DNA from 2 places in the Geodermatophilus sp. CPCC 205761 genome. Region 2 is predicted to be linked to the other one. Evidence: predicted binding sites of a transcription regulator. Region 2 holds the regulator's gene; the other holds the start of a gene.

Region 1 (9,477 bases), on a different contig from region 2:
AGCCGAACCGGTCGCGCAGCGGGCCGGTGAGCAGGCCGGCCCGGGTGGTCGCGCCGACGAGGGTGAACGGGTTGAGCTCCAGCGGGATGGCGGTGGCGCCGGGGCCCTTGCCGACGACGACGTCGACCCGGAAGTCCTCCATCGCCATGTAGAGGAGTTCCTCGGCCGGGCGGGCGATGCGGTGGATCTCGTCGATGAACAGCACGTCGCCGGGACCGAGGTTGGAGAGCATCGCGGCCAGGTCGCCGGAGCGCTCGATCGCCGGGCCGCTGGTGATCTTCACCGCCGTCCCGAGCTCCGAGCCGATGATCAGCGCGAGGCTGGTCTTGCCCAGGCCGGGCGGCCCGGACAGCAGGACGTGGTCCGGCGGCCGGCCGCGGCGCTTGGCGCCCTCGAGCACGAGGTCGAGCTGCCGGGCCACCTTCGGCTGACCGATGAAGTCGGCCAGCGAGTGCGGCCGCAGCGCCGACTCGACGACCCGCTCCTCGTCACCGGCCCCCGCGTCGACGGCGTCGTCCGGCCACCGGCCCGGTCCCGCCTCGGTGGCCGGCAGCGACCGGTCGAACGGGGAGCTCACGACATCACCCGTTCGCTCACGGCCGGCCCAGCATCCGCAGCGCCTGGCGCAGCAGGACGGCGACCTGGACCGCGCCCGTCGTCGCCAGCTGCTCGTCGGCGACCGGGGACAGCTCGGCGACGGCGGTGTCGGCCTCCTTGCCGGTCCAGCCCAGCCCGACGAGCGCGGCGGACAGCTGGTCGCGCCACGGCGCCACCGGGGTGACCGACGGCAGGCCGGCCGGCGCGGCGGCACCGTCGAGCTGGGTGTCGGAGGTGGTCACGCCCAGCCGGTCGCGCAGCTCGAGGATGAGCCGCTCGGCGCCCTTCTTGCCGATGCCGGGCACCTGCATGAGCGACTTGACGTCGGCCATCGACACCGCGCGACGCACCTCCCGCGGCGGGTGGATCGCCAGCACCGCCTGCGCCAGCCGCGGCCCGACACCGTTGGCCGTCTGCAGCAGCTCGAACAGCTGGCGCTCGTCGTCGTCGGCGAAGCCGTAGAGGGTGAGCGAGTCCTCCCGGACGACCAGGCTGGTCGAGAGCCGGGCGCCCTCCCCCACCTGGAGCCGGGCGATCGTGCCGGGCGTGCACTGCACCGACAGGCCGATGCCGCCGACCTCGACCACCGCACCGTCGGGCGACACCGCCGCCACCCGGCCGCTCACGCTGGCGATCACCGGGACACCCCCGTCCAGCGCGGCAGGGTGGTGGAGCGCACCGGCGCGCCGATGCCCCCCGCCAGTGCGGCGACGCGCAGTCGCTGCTGGGCCGGGCCGCGCCAGACGTGGCAGATCGCCAGGGCGAGCGCGTCGGCGGCGTCGGCGGGCTTCGGTGGGGACGCGAGCCCCAGCACCCGGGTGACCATGAGGGTGACCTGCTCCTTGTCGGCACGGCCGCTGCCGGAGATGGCGGCCTTGACCTCGCTCGGCGTGTGCCACGCGACCGGGCGGTCGGCCTGGGCCGCGGCCAGCGCCGCGACTCCGGCCGCCTGCGCGGTGCCCGTGGCCGTGCCCTTGTTGTTCTGCGTGAACACCCGCTCGATCGCCACGACGTCGGGCCGGTGCTCCCGCAGCAGGGCGGTGACGGCAGTGTGCAGCTCCAGCAGCCGCAGCTCCAGGTCGAGCTCGGCGGCGGTGCGGACGACGCCGACGCCGACGGCGACCGGCCGCGACCCCGGTCGCCCGTCGACCACACCCCACCCGCACCGGGTGAGGCCCGGGTCGATCCCGAGCACCCGCATGGTCAGATCCTCCCGCCGCCGAACTGGTGTTCGACTGCCACGGTAACGGTCCCCGATCGGGGGGTCCGAACGCAACACGCCGTCGGCCTCGTCGGGGGCACCGCCCCCAGGTCCTCGGTCAACCGACCCCGATGGCGATCAGCGGCGAGGCCCCCGCGTCGAGCCACTGCAGCAGGGTGCGCAGGCTGCCCCGGTCGATCGCCACGCAGCCGGCCGTCGGTGCCCCGTTCGTCACGTGCAGGAAGAACGCCGAGCCGGCGCCGGGCCGGCCACCCCGGTTGTAGTCGATGACCACCGCGGAGTCGTACACCGCCCCCGCCGCCAGCAGGTTCTCCGAGACCGACTCGTCGAAGGGGCAGGTGCCCGCCGCGCAGCGGGTGTGCTGGTTGTAGAGCGGGCTGGCCACGTCGGAGACCCACCAGTCCTGGTCGTCGACGACGCGGTAGGGCAGCCCGCTGCCCGGGTCGGCCGCGCGGCCGAAGGCCTCGGTGAGCGGATGGGTGCCGGCCGGGGTGCGGGTCGAGCTCTCGCTGGCCGCGCCGACGCCGGCCGAGCCGAGCCGGGCACGGACCGGCCCGAGCACCGCCGTCCACCCGGCGGGCCCGAGCTCCCAGGCGGTGAGCTGGGCGGTGGTCGACCCGGACGACGGCGCGACCACGGTGACCACCTGGGTCGAGCCCCCGGGGTCGACGCCGAGCGGGAGCGTCACCGGCGCGGCTGCGGGCTCGGGCTGCGCCGGGCCGGCGGCCGGCTCCGGCTCCGGCCCCGATCCCGGCACGGGACCGGCCACCGGGACCGGCGTCGTCGCCGCGGTCGCGGCGGCGGGCGGGACCGGTCGCGGCAGCACGCCCACGCCCGGCCGGTGCCCCACCGGCTCGGCGGCGGACGTCGACACGGCGGTCAGGGCCGCCACGGACGCCACCGTCCCGACCGGCGTGGCGGCGGCAGCCGGCGCCCGGGCGACCCGCGGCTCACCGATCCCCATCAGGACGGCGACCAGTGCCAGGAGCAGGCCGGCGCGGCGCGTGCGGCGTCCCCACTCCCCCGTCACCCGTCGGACGCTAGGCCCCGCCGCCGTCCCGGCGGTTCATCCCGCGGTGCGTCTGTGACGGACGGGAACGGAGGTGCCGGAGCGTCAGCCGACCTTCTCCAGCACCTCGTCCGAGACGTCGTAGTTCGCGTACACGTTCTGCACGTCGTCGCAGTCCTCGAGGGCGTCGATGAGCCGGAAGACCTTGCCCGCCGCCTCCTCGTCGAGCTCGACGGTGACGCTGGGCACGAAGCCGGCCTCGGCCGAGTCGTAGTCGATGCCGGCGTCCTGCAGCGCCGTGCGGACGGCGATCAGGTCGGTGGGCTCGGAGACGACCTCGAAGGAGTCGCCCTGGTCGCGGACCTCCTCGGCGCCGGCGTCCAGGACGGCCATGAGCACGGAGTCCTCGTCGACGCCGTCGGCCTTCGGCACCACGACGACGCCCTTGCGGGAGAAGAGGTAGGCGACCGACCCGGGGTCGGCCATCGACCCGCCGTTGCGGGTCATGGCCGTGCGGACCTCCATGGCCGACCGGTTCTTGTTGTCGGTCAGGCACTCGATGAGCACGGCGACCCCGCCGGCGGCGTAGCCCTCGTAGGTGATGCCCTGGTAGTCGACCCCGCCGGCCTCGAGGCCGGCGCCGCGCTTGACCGCGCGGTCGATGTTGTCGTTGGGGACCGAGCTCTTCTTCGCCTTCTGGATGGCGTCGTAGAGGGTGGGGTTGCCCGAGGGGTCACCGCCACCGGTGCGCGCCGCGACCTCGACGTTCTTGATCAGCTTGGCGAAGAGCTTGCCGCGCTTGGCGTCGATCCCGGCCTTCTTGTGCTTCGTCGTCGCCCACTTGGAATGGCCGCTCACGGCTAACCCCTCTCGTCCCCGGCGCCCGCGCCGGCCTGCTCGGCCAGGTGACCGCGGACGATCTCGACGAACAGCGCGTGCACCCGGCGGTCCCCGGTCAGTTCGGGGTGGAAGCTGGTGGCCACCAGGCACCCCTGGCGGACGGCGACGATCCTACCGTCGGCCGGTCCCCCGACCACGCGGGCGAGGACCTCGACCCCGGCCCCGGCCTTCTCCACCCAGGGCGCGCGGATGAACACCGCCCGCACCGGACCGCCCCCGAGACCGGCCATGTCGAGCTCGGACTCGAAGGAGTCGACCTGCCGGCCGAAGGCGTTGCGCCGCACCGTCACGTCGAGCCCGCCGATCGTCTCCTGGTCCGGCGGGGCGTCGAGGACCCGGTCGGCGAGCAGGATCATCCCGGCGCACGAGCCGTACACCGGCAGGCCGTCCCGGACCGCGGCGCGCAGCGGCTCGAGCAGCCCGAACCGCGTCGCCAGCTTGACGATCGTGGTCGACTCGCCGCCCGGCAGGACCAGGCCGTCGACGGCGGCCAGTTCCTCCGGGCGGCGCACGGTCACCGGCGCGGCGCCCTGCGCCCGCAGGGCCGCGAGGTGTTCGCGCACGTCGCCCTGCAGGGCCAGGACCCCGACGACGGGGCGCTCGGGGACGGTGGACATCGGTCCCAGGCTACGGCGGGCGGCGCGGGACCCAGACGGTGTGCGCCGGGGCGCAACTCCTGGCCGGGGAACTGCGCCCCCGCGCACACCGTCGGTGCGGATCAGCCGGTCAGGGCCCGGCCGCGCGGGTCGACGTCCAGGTCAGCAGCCGCTCCAGGGGACCACGCCCCAACTGCAGCCGCCAGACCGTGGCCAGCACCAGCGCGGTGAGGGTGAAGCGGACCCACACGTCCCACCCGGCCTGGTAGGGGAGGTCGAGCAGCCAGATGGCCACGATCTGGGCGGTGTAGACCGACAGCGCCATCGCGCCGACCGCCGCCACGGGGAAGACCGGCCACGGCACCAGGTCGGCCAGCACGAGGCAGACCCCGATGACCGCCACCGCCACGCCGACCGACCCGACCAACTCGAACGGGGTGCCGCTGTGCGGCTCGGCGCCGGCGAACCAGGCGGGATCCCACTGGTCCTCGAACGGGAAGCCCAGCTCCATCCCGCCGAACCGCTGCCCCGCCCCGACCCGCTGCCCCGCCGCCACCTGCTGCGCGCTCAGCCACCCCCCGCCGTAGCCCAGCACCGCCGCGGTCACCCCGCCGGCGACGAGGCCGGCGCGCACCCGGGCCGACCGCAGGTCCATCCGGCCGACCGCCAGGCCCACCAGCACGAACGTCCACCAGATCAGCGCCGGGTAGTAGCCGGTGACCATGAGGAAGACGAACGCCGACTGCTCCTCCTGCTGCGCCGTCGCCCACTGGCCGACCTCCAGCACCACCGGCGGGCCGACGACGGCGATCACGCCCGCGAGCAGGAGCAGCCGCGGCGGGGACCACCGCAGGAACGGCAGCGCGAGGACGAAGAGCACCGCGTAGACGCCGAGGATGATCGCGACGAAGGTGTGCAGGACCTCGAGCACGCCGCCGATCGCGAACACCCAGGCCGCGCGCACCAGGATGCGGGTGCGGGCGCGGCCGAGCGCCGGACCGGTGACCGGCGTGGCACCGCCGGACAGCAGCGCGATCGAGACCCCCGCCAGCGTGGCGAACAGGATCGAGGACCGCCCGGCCACGATCGACGCCCAGGTGGACGGCGACCAGTCGAGGTCCCCGGTGGTCCCCAGGTGGGCGCCGAACATGCCGAGGACGGCGAGGCCGCGCGCCACGTCCAGGCCGACGACCCGACCGGACGGCCCGCGTGGTGGCCCGGCGCGCTCGGCCACCCGCTCCCGCTCGACGGTCACCGGGGCAGGGTAGGACCCCGACCTGGGAGGCGGCTGCGCAGCGGCGCGGGCGTCACCAGCCGCGGGTGGCGAACCGCTCCTCGTCGGGCAGCGTGGCGACGTTGATGCCGACCATGGCCTCGCCCAGCCCGCGGGAGACCTTGGCGATCACGCCGGGGTCGTCGAAGAACGTGGTGGCCTGCACGATGGCGGCCGCGCGCTGCGCCGGGTCTCCGGACTTGAAGATGCCCGAGCCGACGAACACGCCCTCGGCGCCCAACTGCATCATGAACGCGGCGTCCGCGGGGGTGGCGATGCCGCCGGCGGTGAACAGCACCACGGGCAGCTTGCCCAGCCGGGCCACCTCGGCGACCAGCTCGTACGGGGCCCGCAGCTCCTTGGCGGCGACGAACAGCTCGGTCTCGTCCAGGGTGCCCAGCCGCCGGATGCCGGCCCGGATGGCGCGCATGTGCCGCACCGCCTCGACGACGTTGCCGGTGCCGGCCTCGCCCTTGGAGCGGATCATCGCCGCGCCCTCGGCGATCCGGCGCAGCGCCTCGCCCAGGTCGGTGGCGCCGCAGACGAACGGCACGGTGAACGCCGACTTGGCGATGTGGTGCGCCTCGTCGGCCGGGGTGAGCACCTCGGACTCGTCGATGTAGTCCACGCCGAGGCTCTGCAGCACCTGCGCCTCGACGACGTGGCCGATGCGGGCCTTGGCCATCACCGGGATGGAGACGGCCTGGATGATCCCGTCGATCATGTCGGGGTCGCTCATCCGCGCGATGCCGCCCTGGACCCGGATGTCGGCCGGCACCCGCTCGAGCGCCATGACCGCCACGGCCCCGGCGTCCTCGGCGATCCGGGCCTGCTCGGGGGTGACGACGTCCATGATCACGCCGCCCTTGAGCTGCTCGGCCATGCCGCGCTTCACCCGCTCGGTGCCGGTGCCGGCGGGGGTCTGGTCGGTCGTGCTGTGCTCTGCCACGGGATGCTGCCTCAGGAGTCGGGGGCGCGGGAGGGGTGGAACCGCTCCATCGTACGGACGGTCACGGGCGCGGTCGGCCGCCGGCGGCGCTGCTGGTGACCTCGCGCAGCCCGTCCTCGATGTCGAAGAACCGCGGCATCGGCCGGCCGCCGTGCAACCGCAGCAGGCTCGGCAGCCGGCGGGTGCGCAGCGCGTGGGTGTCCCGGACGGCGTCGTTGTAGAACCGCCGGGCCAGCCCGATCCGCGTGGCGGTGCCCTCGAGGTCCGCCAGCAGCGCGGCCGGCACCCCCGGCAGGTCCCCGGGCAGGTCGCGCAGCTCGCGGCCCAGCGCGTTCTCGGCGAGCTCCCGGTCCCCGCCCCGGGGCCCGCGGGCCTCCCGTGCAGCGGCCGCCAGCCGGGCGGCCCGGTCCTCCCCCACGGCCGCGGCGTGGTCGCGGGCCAGTTCGACGGCGAGCCCCGCCCGTCGCTGCAACTGGGTGTCCAGGGACGTCCAGGCCCGGTCGACGCGGCCCCGCAAGCGGCGCAGTCGGGTCAGCGTCCACGCCGACCAGGCCGCGAGGAGGACGAGGACCGCCGCGAGGACGAGCAGCAGCCAGACGTCGGGGGTCACGGCCGGTCAGGCTAGCGCTGCACCCACCGTCGCAGGGCCGCTCGCATCGGGGCGTCGCCCGGTTCCTCGTCATCCGGGACGACGGGCAACCGGTCCAGCTCGTCGTCGCCGTCCTCGGCGGTGACCTCGCCCACACCGGGCAGCGCCACGGTCTCGTAGACGGCGAGGATCCGGCGGGCGATCACCGACCAGTCGTACCCGGCGGCCACCCGCTGCCCGACGTCCGACAGCTCCGCCCGCCGCCGCGGGTCGCTGAGCAGCGCGCCCAGGGCGAGCGCCAGCTGGTGGGCGTCGCCGCGCCGGACCAGCACGCCGGCCGATCCGTCCTCCAGCACCTGGGCGAAGGCGTCCAGGTCGCTGGCGACGATGGGCGCGCCCGCGGCCAGGGCCTCGATCAGGATGATCCCGAAGGACTCCCCCAGCAGGTTGGGCGCGCAGTAGACGTCGACCGACCGGAGGAAGGCGCCCTTCTCCTCCTCGGAGAGCTCGCCGAGCAGCGCCACCTGCGGGCGCAGGTCCTCGCCGAGCAGGTCGCCCACCTCGTCGGGGTCACCGCGCCCGGCGATGAGCAGCTGGGCGCCGGGGTGCTGCCGGACGACGGTGCGCATCGCCTCCAGCAGCACCGGCAGGCCCTTGCGCGGCTCGTCGTAGCGGCCGAGGAAGCCGATGGTCGGGCCGTCGACACCCCGGCTGAGGCCGGGCAGGGTGGGGCCGTCGGCGAAGGCGGCCACGTGCACGCCGTTGGGGATGATCACCGCGTCGCCGCCGAGGTGCTCGACCTGCACCCGCCGGGCGAAGTCGGAGACGGCGATCCGCCCGGAGATCTTCTCCAGCCACGGCCGGATCACCGGTCCCCACGCGGCCAGCCACTTCGACCGGATGGTGGCCGCGTGGAAGGTCGCCACGATCGGGCCCTTGGCGATCATGCAGACCAGGAGGCCGATCGACGGCGGCGCCGGGTCGTGCACGTGGACGACGTCGAAGTGGCCCTCGCGCAGCCAGCGACGCACCCGCGCGGCCGACACCGGCCCGAACTGCACGCTGGCCATCGAGCCGTTGTAGGGGACCGGGACGGTGCGCCCCGCCCAGGTGACGTGCTCGGCGGGAAGGGACTCCTCCCGCTCGGCCGGGGTGAGCACCTCCACGTGGTGCCCCATCCCGCGCAGCGTCTCGGCGAGGTCGCGCACGTGGTACTGGACGCCGCCGGGGACGTCCCACTGGTAGGGGCAGACCAGCCCGACCCTCATCCGGCACGCCCCGGCCGGGTCCGCTCCGGCGGGTCGGGCGGCACGTCGGCCCAGATGCGGCCGAGGACGTGCCAGTCCTCGGGCCGGCGCGCGATGCCCTCGGCGAAGGCGTCGGCGACGCCCTGCATCGCCGTCCCCACCCGGTCGCGCAGCCGGCCGGGACCGTCGACCGGCACCTCCGGGGAGAACACCAGCCGCCACCCCTGCTCGGTGAACTGGCAGACGGTGGGGACCACCGCCGCCCCGGTCTGCGAGGCCAGCAGCGCCGGCCCCCCGGGCATCGTCGCCCGCCGGCCGAGGAACTCGACCTCGACTCCTCCGCTGCCGAGGTTGCGGTCGACCAGCAGGCAGGTCACGCCGCCGGCGGACAGCCACTCCCGGAGCACCTCGGTGCTGGGCCGCGGCCCGCCCGTGAGCGGCACCACCCGCATGCCGAGGGACTCCCGGTAGTCCAGGAACCGGCGGTACAGGGACTCGGGCCGCAGCCGCTCGGCGACGGTCATGAACGGGCCGTCGAGGTGGTCGATGAACCACACCCCGGCGGCGTCCCAGTTCCCGCTGTGCGGCAGGACCATCACCAGGGGCCGCCCCCCGTTCCGCGCCGCCACCACGTGCTCGAGGCCGACGACCTCGGTGCCGGCGACGATCCGGTCACTGCTCAGCCGCGGCAGCCGGAACGCCTCCTGCCAGTAGCGCGCGTAGGAGCGCACCGCCCGGGTGGTCAGCGCGTCCAGCTCGGCCTCCGGCAGCCGCCCGCCGGTGGCCACCCGCAGGTTCGCCCGCAGCTGCCGGACGCCGCGGCCGTCCCGCCGCGCGGCCCAGCGGCCGGCGAGGTCGAAGGCCCCGCGGGCCACCGGCTCGGGCAGCCGCGTCACCGCGCCCCAGCCCGCGGCGAAGCCGAGGTCGGTCAGCCGCGCGCCGGCGCGGGCCCGCAGCCCCGGGCGCCCGGGGACCACCGCGAGCGGGGGTGCCGCCGGACCGGGCTCGGTCCGCGCCGCGTCACTCACGGGGTCAGCCCGGCAGGGGGGCTCGACGGCGGGGCGGGCAGCGACCGGCCGCGGGACTGCCGGTACA
Region 2 (9,477 bases):
ACCGCCCCGGCCGCGCGAGGCGGCCGGGGCGGGTGGAGCGTCGGCGCCCGAGGAGCACCACGCCGGGGCGGCTACCAGGTACGCGGTGTCACCGCAAGCAATGGTGACCCGGTGGCCGGCCCGCCGGGACATCAGTCGAGGATCTCGCTGACATCCCGGCGGGCGGCGCCTGTCTGTCAGCTGCAGCCGCTGGTCGAGCCGCAGCCCTCGCAGACGTAGCAGCTGCCGGCCGGACGCATCTTCGTGCCGCAGGTCATGCAGAGCGGCGCGTCGGTCGCCGTGCCGGTGACCAGCTCGAGGAGCTCGGCCGAGGAGTGCGCCTCCTTGAGCGGCTTCTCGGCCTTGACCGCCGGCTTGGTCGGGGCCTCCGTCGGCGCCGAGCCGCGCAGCGCCTCGAGGTCGACCTCCTCCTCCTCGGCCACCGTGGCGGTCGACGCGGAGGTGCCGTAGCCGGAGACCTGCGCGGCGCGCTCCTCGGCGCTGAAGATGCCGAGGTTGGCGCGCTTGTCCACCGACAGGTGGTCCAGCGCGAGGCGACGGAAGATGTAGTCCATCACCGACTGGGCGATCCGGATGTCCGGGTCGTCGGTCATGCCGGCCGGCTCGAAGCGCATGTTGGTGAACTTCTGGATGTAGGTCTCCAGCGGCACACCGTGCTGCAGCGCGATCGACAGCGAGATGGAGAAGGCGTCCATGACACCGGCGAGGGTCGAGCCCTGCTTGCCCAGCTTGAGGAACACCTCACCCAGGCTGCCGTCCTCGTACATGCCCGCGGTCATGTAGCCCTCGGCACCGGCAACGCTGAACGACGTCGTCACGCTGGTCCGCTTCTTCGGCAGCCGCTTGCGCACCGGGTGCGAGAGCGCGGCCGGAGCCGCGGCCTCGACGGGCGCCTCGGTCTTGGTGCCGTCGTTCTTGCCCTTGCCGTCGGAGAGCGGCTGCCCGACCTTGCAGTTGTCGCGGTAGATCGCCAGCGCCTTGAGGCCGAGCTTCCAGCCCTCGAAGTAGATCTTCTCGACCTCTTCGACGGTCGCCGACTCCGGCATGTTGACCGTCTTGCTGATGGCGCCGGAGATGAACGGCTGCACCGCGGCCATCATGCGGACGTGGCCCATGGGGGAGATGGCCCGCTCACCCATGGCGCAGTCGAACACCTCGTAGTGCTCGGGACGCAGGGTGGGCGCGTTGACCACGTGGCCGTGCTCGGCGATGTACTCGACGATCGCCTCGACCTGCTCCTCCTGGTATCCCAGGCTCTTGAGCGCGCGCGGCACCGTCTGGTTGACGATCTGCATGGAGCCGCCGCCGACCAGCTTCTTGAACTTGACCAGCGAGAAGTCCGGCTCGATGCCGGTCGTGTCGCAGTCCATCATGAAGCCGATGGTGCCGGTGGGGGCCAACACGGAGGCCTGCGCGTTGCGCCAGCCGAAGTCCCCACCGATCTCCAGGCACTCCTGCCACTGCGCGGTGGCGGCCCGCAGCACGTCGGCGTCGTCGGCGCCGACCGGGCGGATCGCGTCGTTGGCCGCGGCGTGCTTGCGCATGACGCGGGCGTGCGCGTCGGCGTTGCGGGCGTAGCCCTCGTAGGCGCCGACGATGCCGGCCAACTCGGCCGAGCGACGGTAGGCCGTACCGGTCATCAGCGAGGTGATGGCCGCCGCCAGGGTCTGGCCTCCGCGCGAGTCGTAGGCGTGACCGGTGGCCATGAGCAGCGCGCCGAGGTTGGCGTACCCGATGCCCAGCTGCCGGTAGGCGCGGGTGGTCTCCGCGATCGGCTCGGTCGGGAAGTCGGCGAAGCAGATGGAGATGTCCATCGCCGTGATCACCAGCTCGACGGCCTTCACGAAGCTCTTGGAGTCGAAGGTGCCGTCGTCCTTCAGGAACTTCATGAGGTTCAGCGACGCCAGGTTGCACGAGCTGTTGTCCAGGCTCATGTACTCCGAGCACGGGTTGGACGCGTTGATGCGGCCGGTCTCGGGGTTGGTGTGCCAGTCGTTGATCGTGTCGTCGTACTGGATGCCCGGGTCGGCGCACTCCCACGCGGCACGGGTGACCTTGCGGAACAGCGTCTTGGCGTCGACGGTCTCGATGACGGCGCCGTCCAGGCGCGCGCGGAGACCGAAGTCGGTGCCGTCCTCGACGGCGCGCATGAACTCGTCCGAGACGCGGACCGAGTTGTTCGCGTTCTGGTACTGGACGCTGGTGATGTCCTTGCCGCCGAGGTCCATGTCGTACCCGGCGTCGCGCAGCGCGCGGATCTTGTCCTCCTCGCGCGCCTTGGTCTCGATGAACTCCTCGATGTCGGGGTGGTCGATGTCGAGGACGACCATCTTGGCCGCGCGGCGGGTGGCACCACCGGACTTGATGGTGCCGGCCGAGGCGTCGGCGCCGCGCATGAAGCTGACCGGGCCGGAGGCGGTGCCGCCGGAGGAGAGCAGCTCCTTGGACGAGCGGATGCGGGAGAGGTTGAGGCCGGCACCGGAGCCGCCCTTGAAGATGAGCCCCTCCTCGCGGTACCAGTTCAGGATCGAGTCCATCTCGTCGTCGACGGCGAGGATGAAGCAGGCACTGACCTGCTGCGGGGCGCTGGTGCCGACGTTGAACCACACGGGGCTGTTGAAGCTGAAGTACTGGTGCAGCAGCATCCAGGTCAGCTCGTGCTCGAAGATCTCCGCGTCGCCCTCGGTGGCGAAGTACCCGTGCTCCCGGCCCGCCTGGCCGTAGGTGAGCACCACGCGGTCGATGAGCTGACGGAGGCTGCTCTCCCGTTGCGGGGTGCCGACGGCACCGCGGAAGTACTTCGTCGTGACGATGTTGGTGGCGTTGATGCTCCACTCGGCGGGGAACTCCACACCGCGCTGCTCGAAGTTGATCGAACCATCCCGCCAGTTCGTCATGACGACGTCACGACGCTCCCAGGTCACCTCGTCGTACGGGTGCACCCCGGCGGTGGTGAAGACCCGCTTGATCTTCAGGCCCTTCCCCCGGGTCGGCGCCTTGGCGGCGCGACGCGTGCGGCCCGACAGGCGGTCCTCGGTCTCGGTCACGGAGCTCTCCCTCATCTGGTGGTCCGGCGGCTGGGGAAGAGCCGCAGTCCGGTGCTGCTGATTGGTGTGTAGCGGGTGGTGCTGACAGTTCTCACGTTCCGGCGACGCTGCCGTCGGAGGCGGCCTGGGTCCGCCCCCCACCCCGCCGGCGCACGACCGGCGGGTCGTTCTGCATCCCAGGGAGCGGCAGGGTCCCGGCGGCGATGTGCCGGGCCCGCAGCTCGGTGATCTCCTTCTCGAAGTCCTCGAGCGAGGTGAACGCGCGGTAGACGCTGGCGAAGCGGAGGTAGGCCACCTCGTCCAGCTCACGCAGCGGTCGCAGGATGGCCAGCCCGACCTCGTGGCTGGGCACCTCGGCCGCGCCGGTGGCCCGGATCGCGTCCTCGACCTGCTGGGCCAGCTTCTGCAGCTGGTCCTCGTCGACCGGCCGGCCCTGGCAGGCCCGCCGCACGCCGGCGACGACCTTCGTGCGGTTGAACGGCTCGCTGACGCCGCTGCGCTTCACCACGGCGAGGACGGCCTCCTCGACGGTGGTGAACCGCCGCCCGCACGCGGGGCACGAGCGCCGACGGCGGGTCGTGGCCCCCTCGTCTGCCTCGCGCGAGTCGATGACGCGGCTGTCGGGGTTGTGGCAGAAGGGGCAGCGCACGGCGTCTCCCCTCCCCTCGTGGAGTGTGCGGCGGCGTCCGCCCGGCCAGCGGTCACGGCCGGTGGTCGACCGGACCCCTGGAGGCCGGTCTGTGGACCCTCCTGGGGACATCCGGTGGACGTTCCGGGGAGAATCTGGGGACCGGCCTGTGGACGGGCTTACAGCGGTGCAACTACTAGATGTAGGGGAACCCTAGGGCGGCCTCTACTAGATGTGCAAGCCGGGACACGCCGCCACTGTTCCGTCGAGACACTGCCGTGACCAACTGCGCGCAGCTCCCACCCGTCACGGCGACACGCGGCCGGAGGGTCGCGAAGGGCGACTCGGGGGTGTAGTGCGTGTCCGCCGCGCAGCGCGGGCGGCGCCTCCGGGGCGCCGCCCCAGGGGGTCCGTCGTGTTCGTCGACCTCAGGCCGCGGTGTGCGATCAGGGGCGAGCGGCGCCCGGCCGCGGGAGCCGGGGACGGGACACCCGGTCGGTCAACCGCATCGGCCGGGTCAGGCAGTCGGCGTCCGGCCGCGGCCGGGGCGCGACGGCGGCCGGAGAGGCGACGTCGTCGTCGGCGGCGCGGTGACGACCGGCCGGCGACGGCGCCCGGTGGCGGCCGGCGAGCAGGCCGCCCCGGATCGCGGGGAACTCGGCCGTGACGTCACCGCCGTGACGCCGACGGGGGGCGCCGGGCTCCACCGCGGGGAACTCGGGCGAGGTCAGCACGTCGGCCACGAGTTGCCTGCGGGCCGCTGCTGCGTCGACGGTGACCATGGGCGTCGCTCCGAGCGGCAGCCTCAGCAGAGTCGTCGCCGGAGCGGGGTCCGCAGTTGCCGGCTCGGCACCGGCAGCCCCGGGCAGCTCCGGCTCGGGCAGCCGCAGGTCACCCAGGTCGACCCAGCTCGCGCGCTCACGGCCGGCCACGACCGCACGCACCGACACCTCGCAGGCGCCACGCTGGTCGTGTCGCCACCCCAGGATCGCGCCGGGCCACCACGCGCCGTCCGAGTACACCTCGACATCCGGGGAGTGCTGGGTGAAGGCGGCCGAGCGCGGCTCCGAGGTGACTGACACCCGTCGACCGTAAGTCGCCGGACCGCCACTCACGGTTAGCAACTCGGTACGGACAGTTGACGAACATGGGAACCCGGCCTTGTGGCCAGTCGCCGGGTCGACGTGTCGCCGTGTCGACGACTCAGGGAAGCCGCAGCGCCTGACCGGGGACGACGACGGCGCGGTCGAGGTCGTTGAGCGCCTCGATCGCGTCGACGACGGCGCGGACGTCCTGCTCCGGCCCGGCGACCTCCGCCGCGATCGACCACACGGTGTCCCCCGCCTGGACGACGACCGTGCTCTCACCCACCAGCTGGAGGTCGCCGGGACCGCCGGTCACCAGCGGCCCCAGCCAGGAGCCCAGGGCCACCCCCACGCCGAGCGCCAGGACCGCGGACAGCCGGCGCGCTCGCCGGGTCAGCCGCAGCCCCGACGTGGCCCGGCGCCCCGGCCGGCCACACCCGCCGCGCACGGTGCGGTCCACGGCCGCCCCGGCCGTCACGGGCCGCGCGGGCCCTGCTCCCGACCGCGCGCCCGGCACACCCGGACGCGCACCGCGCGCCGCCCCCGGACGGGCCGGACCGGTCGGCACGGGCGGTCGGGCGGCGCCGACGCGCGCCTCACCCGACCGTGTCACCGCAGGACGCGGAGCGTGCTCGCGGGGTGGCCCGTCCGCCGCCGGGACCACCCGGAGACGGGGCCGCCAGGGCACCTGGACCGCGTCGTCGAACTCCAACACCGCCTGCTGCACCTGTGCCACGACCACTCCTCCCGAGGGAACTGCCGGACCATCGAACGCTTGTTCGATTCGAACGTCTGTGCGATGTCTACCGGATGGGTCCGACGAAAGCCACAGCGCTCCACCCGCACTTCGAACATGTGTTTGATCCAGCGCGTCCGGCGCGCTACGGTCCATCCCGACGGACGAGACGCGCTGCGCACAGCAGCCGGCGAGGAGGCGACGGTGGCGGAGAAGAGCGGGACGTCAGGGAATCGCCGGGGGGCGGCTGGCGCGCCGGCGACCACCGAGACGGCATCCGTGCGCACCTTCCCCGACCGGGGCGAGGCCGGGGACGGACTCACCCAGCGTCAGCGACGGGTGCTCGAGGTCATCCGCGACTCCATCGAGCGGCGTGGCTACCCCCCGTCGGTGCGCGAGATCGGCGAGGCGGTCGGGCTGTCCTCCGCCTCCTCGGTGGCGCACCAGCTGACGGTGCTGCAGAAGAAGGGCTGGTTGCGCCGCGACCCGAACCGGCCCCGGGCGCTCGACGTCCGGCTGCCCGGTGACACCGCGAGCGAGACGGTGCAGCCGGCCCCCCTCCCGGCCGTCGCCGGCGAGCAGGTCCCGGCCCCCACGTACGTGCCGCTGGTCGGCCGGATCGCCGCCGGTGGTCCCGTGCTGGCCGAGCAGGCCGTGGAGGACGTCTTCCCGCTGCCCCGCGAGCTGGTCGGCGAGGGCACCCTGTTCATGCTCAAGGTCGCCGGCGACTCGATGGTGGAGGCGGCGATCTGCGACGGCGACTGGGTGGTCGTGCGCCAGCAGCCCAACGCCGAGAACGGCGAGATCGTCGCCGCGATGCTCGACGGCGAGGCGACGGTGAAGACCTACAAGCGGCGGGACGGCCATGTGTGGCTGATGCCGCACAACCCGGCGTACGAGCCCATCCCGGGCGACGAGGCGACGATCCTGGGCCGGGTCGTCACGGTGCTGCGCCGGGTCTGACGCGGCGCCGGCGCGCCCGTGCCGCCGCCGGAGGCACGGGCGAGGACCGCCGGCCTCGTCGGGCACCGGCGGCACGGGCGAGGACCGCCGCCCGTGCAGGTCACCGGCGGGACGAGGGAGGCCCGCAGCCGCGGGTCAGTCGCGGCGGCGCAGCCTCCCGCCGATCCAGACCACTGCCGCCGCGATCACGGCGGCGACCACCCCGGCGGCGATCGGCGACACGCCTCCGCCGACGAGTCCCTCCGAAGCGGCTGCCTCGTCGCCGGCCGGTGCCGGGCTGGGGGGCTCGGCCAACGGCACGACGGTGATGTCGCTCGGCAGGCCCTCGCTGGCCACCACCACGCCGCTGCCGTCGGCCGTGAAGCTGATCGCCTCCCCCTGCGGGGACTCGGGCAGTGCGATCCGGGTCGGCTCGGCAGCGAGCGCACCCGCGACGTCGGACCCGGACAGCGGCCAGACGTAGGCGTCGGTGTAGGTCCGCAGGGCCAGGAGGCGCCCGTCCGCCGAGACCGCGCCACCGGTGACCATCAGCTGCCCGGCCCTCCCGACCGGGCCGCCGGGCGTGCCGGTCACGGTGAACTCCACCCCGGCGACCTCGGTCAGCCCGACGACGCCCGACCCGACCAGCGCGGCCACGGGCCGGAACACCTTGCTGGCACCGAGGACCTCCTTGGACACGAGGAAGGGAGTGCCGTCCGGCGCGAGGAGCAGCGCCTCGACGTCCCGGGCTCCGTCGGGAAAGGCGAGCCGGTAGACCGCCGAGCCGCCGTCGGGCCGGAGCGCCAGCAGCGCCACCGTGTCGCGGACTCCGTTGTTGTCACCGGTGTCGGCCAGCCAGACGGTGCCGTCGGCGGCGACGGCGAGGTCCTCGGGGTCGTAGGGATCGATCGGCGCGGACTGCACGGTGAGCACCTGGCAGTTCCCGTCGAGCTCGTAGACGTCGACCTGGTCGCCGCCGTCGTTCATCGCCAGCATGCGGTCCCCGACGACGACCAGCCCCGAGACCTCCGGCAGCCGCGGATCGGTGATCTGGCAGCGGGTCACTGGGCCGGCAGGGGCCTCCGTCGACGCCGACGCGGGCAGGCCGGCACCGAGGACGACTGCCCCCGCCAGCGTGATCGCCGCGACTGGACGTCGCCCTCGGACGCCGCTACGCGGTCGGTCGGCCGGCTCGGGCACGAACCCAGCGTGACAGCACGACTGCATCCAGTGCGTGAACCACGCCCAACAGCAGGATGCCGACGGAGGCGCCGACGACGGCGTCGGTGACCCAGTGGAAGTCGAGGGAGACCATCGCCACGCCGGTCGCCACCGGGCCGACGATGCTCAGCAGCCGGAACGACCGCTGGACCGGGGGGACGAGACGGAACTCCACCGCCTGCCAGCGCGCGACGCCCCACATGAGCACGGCGTTGGCCACGTGCCCGGAGGGATAGGAGGCGCCGTCCCGGTAGAAGAACGACCCGGGGTAGGCCGGGGCGGTGCGGCCGGTCCCGTACTTGAAGCCGTAGACGACGACGGTGAGCAGCGCGAGCGCCACCATCACCCGGAGCAGGGGCACCACGCTGCGGCGTCGCCAGACCAGGTGCCCGACGAGCCCGGCGAGCACGATGAGGATGAACCCGCGACCGCCGAGCTGGGTCACCGCCCAGACCGGCCAGTAGGCGGCCGAGTCCTTGAGGTCCCAGGCGCTGACCGCCTCGGACACCCGCAGGTCCATCCGCTCCAGCGTGCCGCGGCTGAGCAGGTCGACGGTGGTGCCGACCGTGACCAGCAGGGCGACCACGAGCAGCCACCACGACGGACGACCACTGGAGACGACCCGCTCGTGACGGACGGGCACGACGGCGTCGTCCGGCGGCACCTGCTCGCCCGGACGCCGCCGCACCGCGCCGCTGGTCACCGCCTCACGGTACCGGCCGGGGCGTCGGTGCAGCCCCGGCCGGACCGGCCCCGCGGCCGGTACCGGTCAGGCAACCGGCGCGCTGAACTGCTCCAACGCCGCGGCGAGCCCGCCGTCGACACGCGCCGTGAGCCGCGTCCCTTCGGCCTCGTGGGCCTCGTTCAGCACCTCGCCGTCGCGGTGCACCCGGGCGACCAGGTCGCCCCGGTCGTAGGGGACGAGGACGTCGACGTCCACGTCCGGGTGCGGCAGCCGTCCGGCGACGATCTCCTGCAGCCGCTCGATCCCCTCACCGGTGCGGGCCGACACCCACACCGCGCCGGGCAGCGCCCGGCGCAGCGTGAGGACGTCGTCCTCGGTCATGGCGTCGACCTTGTTGACGACGATGAGCTCGGGCACCGCGGCCGCGTCGATCTCCCGGAGGACGATGCGGACGGCGTCGATCTGACCCAGCGGGTCGGGGTCGGAGCCGTCGACCACGTGCAGCAGCAGGTCGGCGGCGGCCACCTCCTCCAGCGTCGACCGGAAGGCGTCGACCAGCTGGTGCGGCAGGTGGCGGACGAAGCCGACGGTGTCGGTGAGCGTGTACTCGCGACCGTCCGGGGACTGCGCGCGGCGCACCGTCGGGTCGAGGGTGGCGAACAGGGCGTTCTCCACCAGCACGCCCGCGCCGGTCAGCCGGTTGAGCAGGCTGGACTTGCCCGCGTTGGTGTACCCGGCGATGGCCACGCTCGGGACGGCGTTGCGCCCGCGACTGGCCCGCTGGGTGGCGCGCGCGGTGGCCATGCCGGCGATCTCCCGGCGCAGCTTGCTGACCCGCGCGCGGATCCGCCGCCGGTCGGTCTCGATCTTGGTCTCACCGGGACCGCGGGTACCGATGCCGCCACCGCCGGCGACGCGGCCACCGGCCTGACGGGACAGCGACTCACCCCAGCCGCGCAGCCGCGGCAGCATGTACTGCATCTGGGCGAGCTCGACCTGCGCCTTGCCCTCCCGGCTGCTCGCGTGCTGGGCGAAGATGTCCAGGATCAGCGCGGTCCGGTCGACCACCTTGACCTTGAGGATCTTCTCCAGCTGGTTGAGCTGGCCCGGCGTGAGCTCGCCGTCGCAGATCA

The links. The regulator LexA, encoded in region 2, represses DNA repair genes until DNA is damaged. The targets are predictions, from matches to a motif close to TCGAACANNTGTTCGA.
Region 1: the regulator LexA is predicted to act here: its motif matches at 1,817-1,832, upstream of ruvC (crossover junction endodeoxyribonuclease RuvC).

The regions. Positions count from the first base shown of each region.
Region 1 is NZ_JALPKQ010000035.1:47,847-57,323, reverse strand. Features, by position in the region: gene ruvB (Holliday junction branch migration DNA helicase RuvB) at 1-577, opposite strand, end outside; gene ruvA (Holliday junction branch migration protein RuvA) at 594-1,235, opposite strand; gene ruvC (crossover junction endodeoxyribonuclease RuvC) at 1,232-1,798, opposite strand; gene MY526_RS19370 (L,D-transpeptidase family protein) at 1,917-2,849, opposite strand; gene MY526_RS19365 (YebC/PmpR family DNA-binding transcriptional regulator) at 2,934-3,686, opposite strand; gene pdxT (pyridoxal 5'-phosphate synthase glutaminase subunit PdxT) at 3,689-4,345, opposite strand; gene MY526_RS19355 (heparan-alpha-glucosaminide N-acetyltransferase domain-containing protein) at 4,455-5,579, opposite strand; gene pdxS (pyridoxal 5'-phosphate synthase lyase subunit PdxS) at 5,632-6,546, opposite strand; gene MY526_RS19345 (hypothetical protein) at 6,608-7,156, opposite strand; gene MY526_RS19340 (glycosyltransferase family 4 protein) at 7,168-8,403, opposite strand; gene MY526_RS19335 (phosphatidylinositol mannoside acyltransferase) at 8,400-9,410, opposite strand; gene pgsA (phosphatidylinositol phosphate synthase) at 9,407-9,477, opposite strand, start outside.
Region 2 is NZ_JALPKQ010000021.1:26,704-36,180, reverse strand. Features, by position in the region: gene MY526_RS14365 (vitamin B12-dependent ribonucleotide reductase) at 177-3,047, opposite strand; gene nrdR (transcriptional regulator NrdR) at 3,139-3,696, opposite strand; gene MY526_RS14355 (hypothetical protein) at 4,122-4,757, opposite strand; gene MY526_RS14350 (LysM peptidoglycan-binding domain-containing protein) at 4,879-5,238, opposite strand; gene lexA (transcriptional repressor LexA) at 5,776-6,459, shown strand; gene MY526_RS14340 (hypothetical protein) at 6,595-7,503, opposite strand; gene MY526_RS14335 (phosphatase PAP2 family protein) at 7,610-8,362, opposite strand; gene hflX (GTPase HflX) at 8,429-9,477, opposite strand, start outside.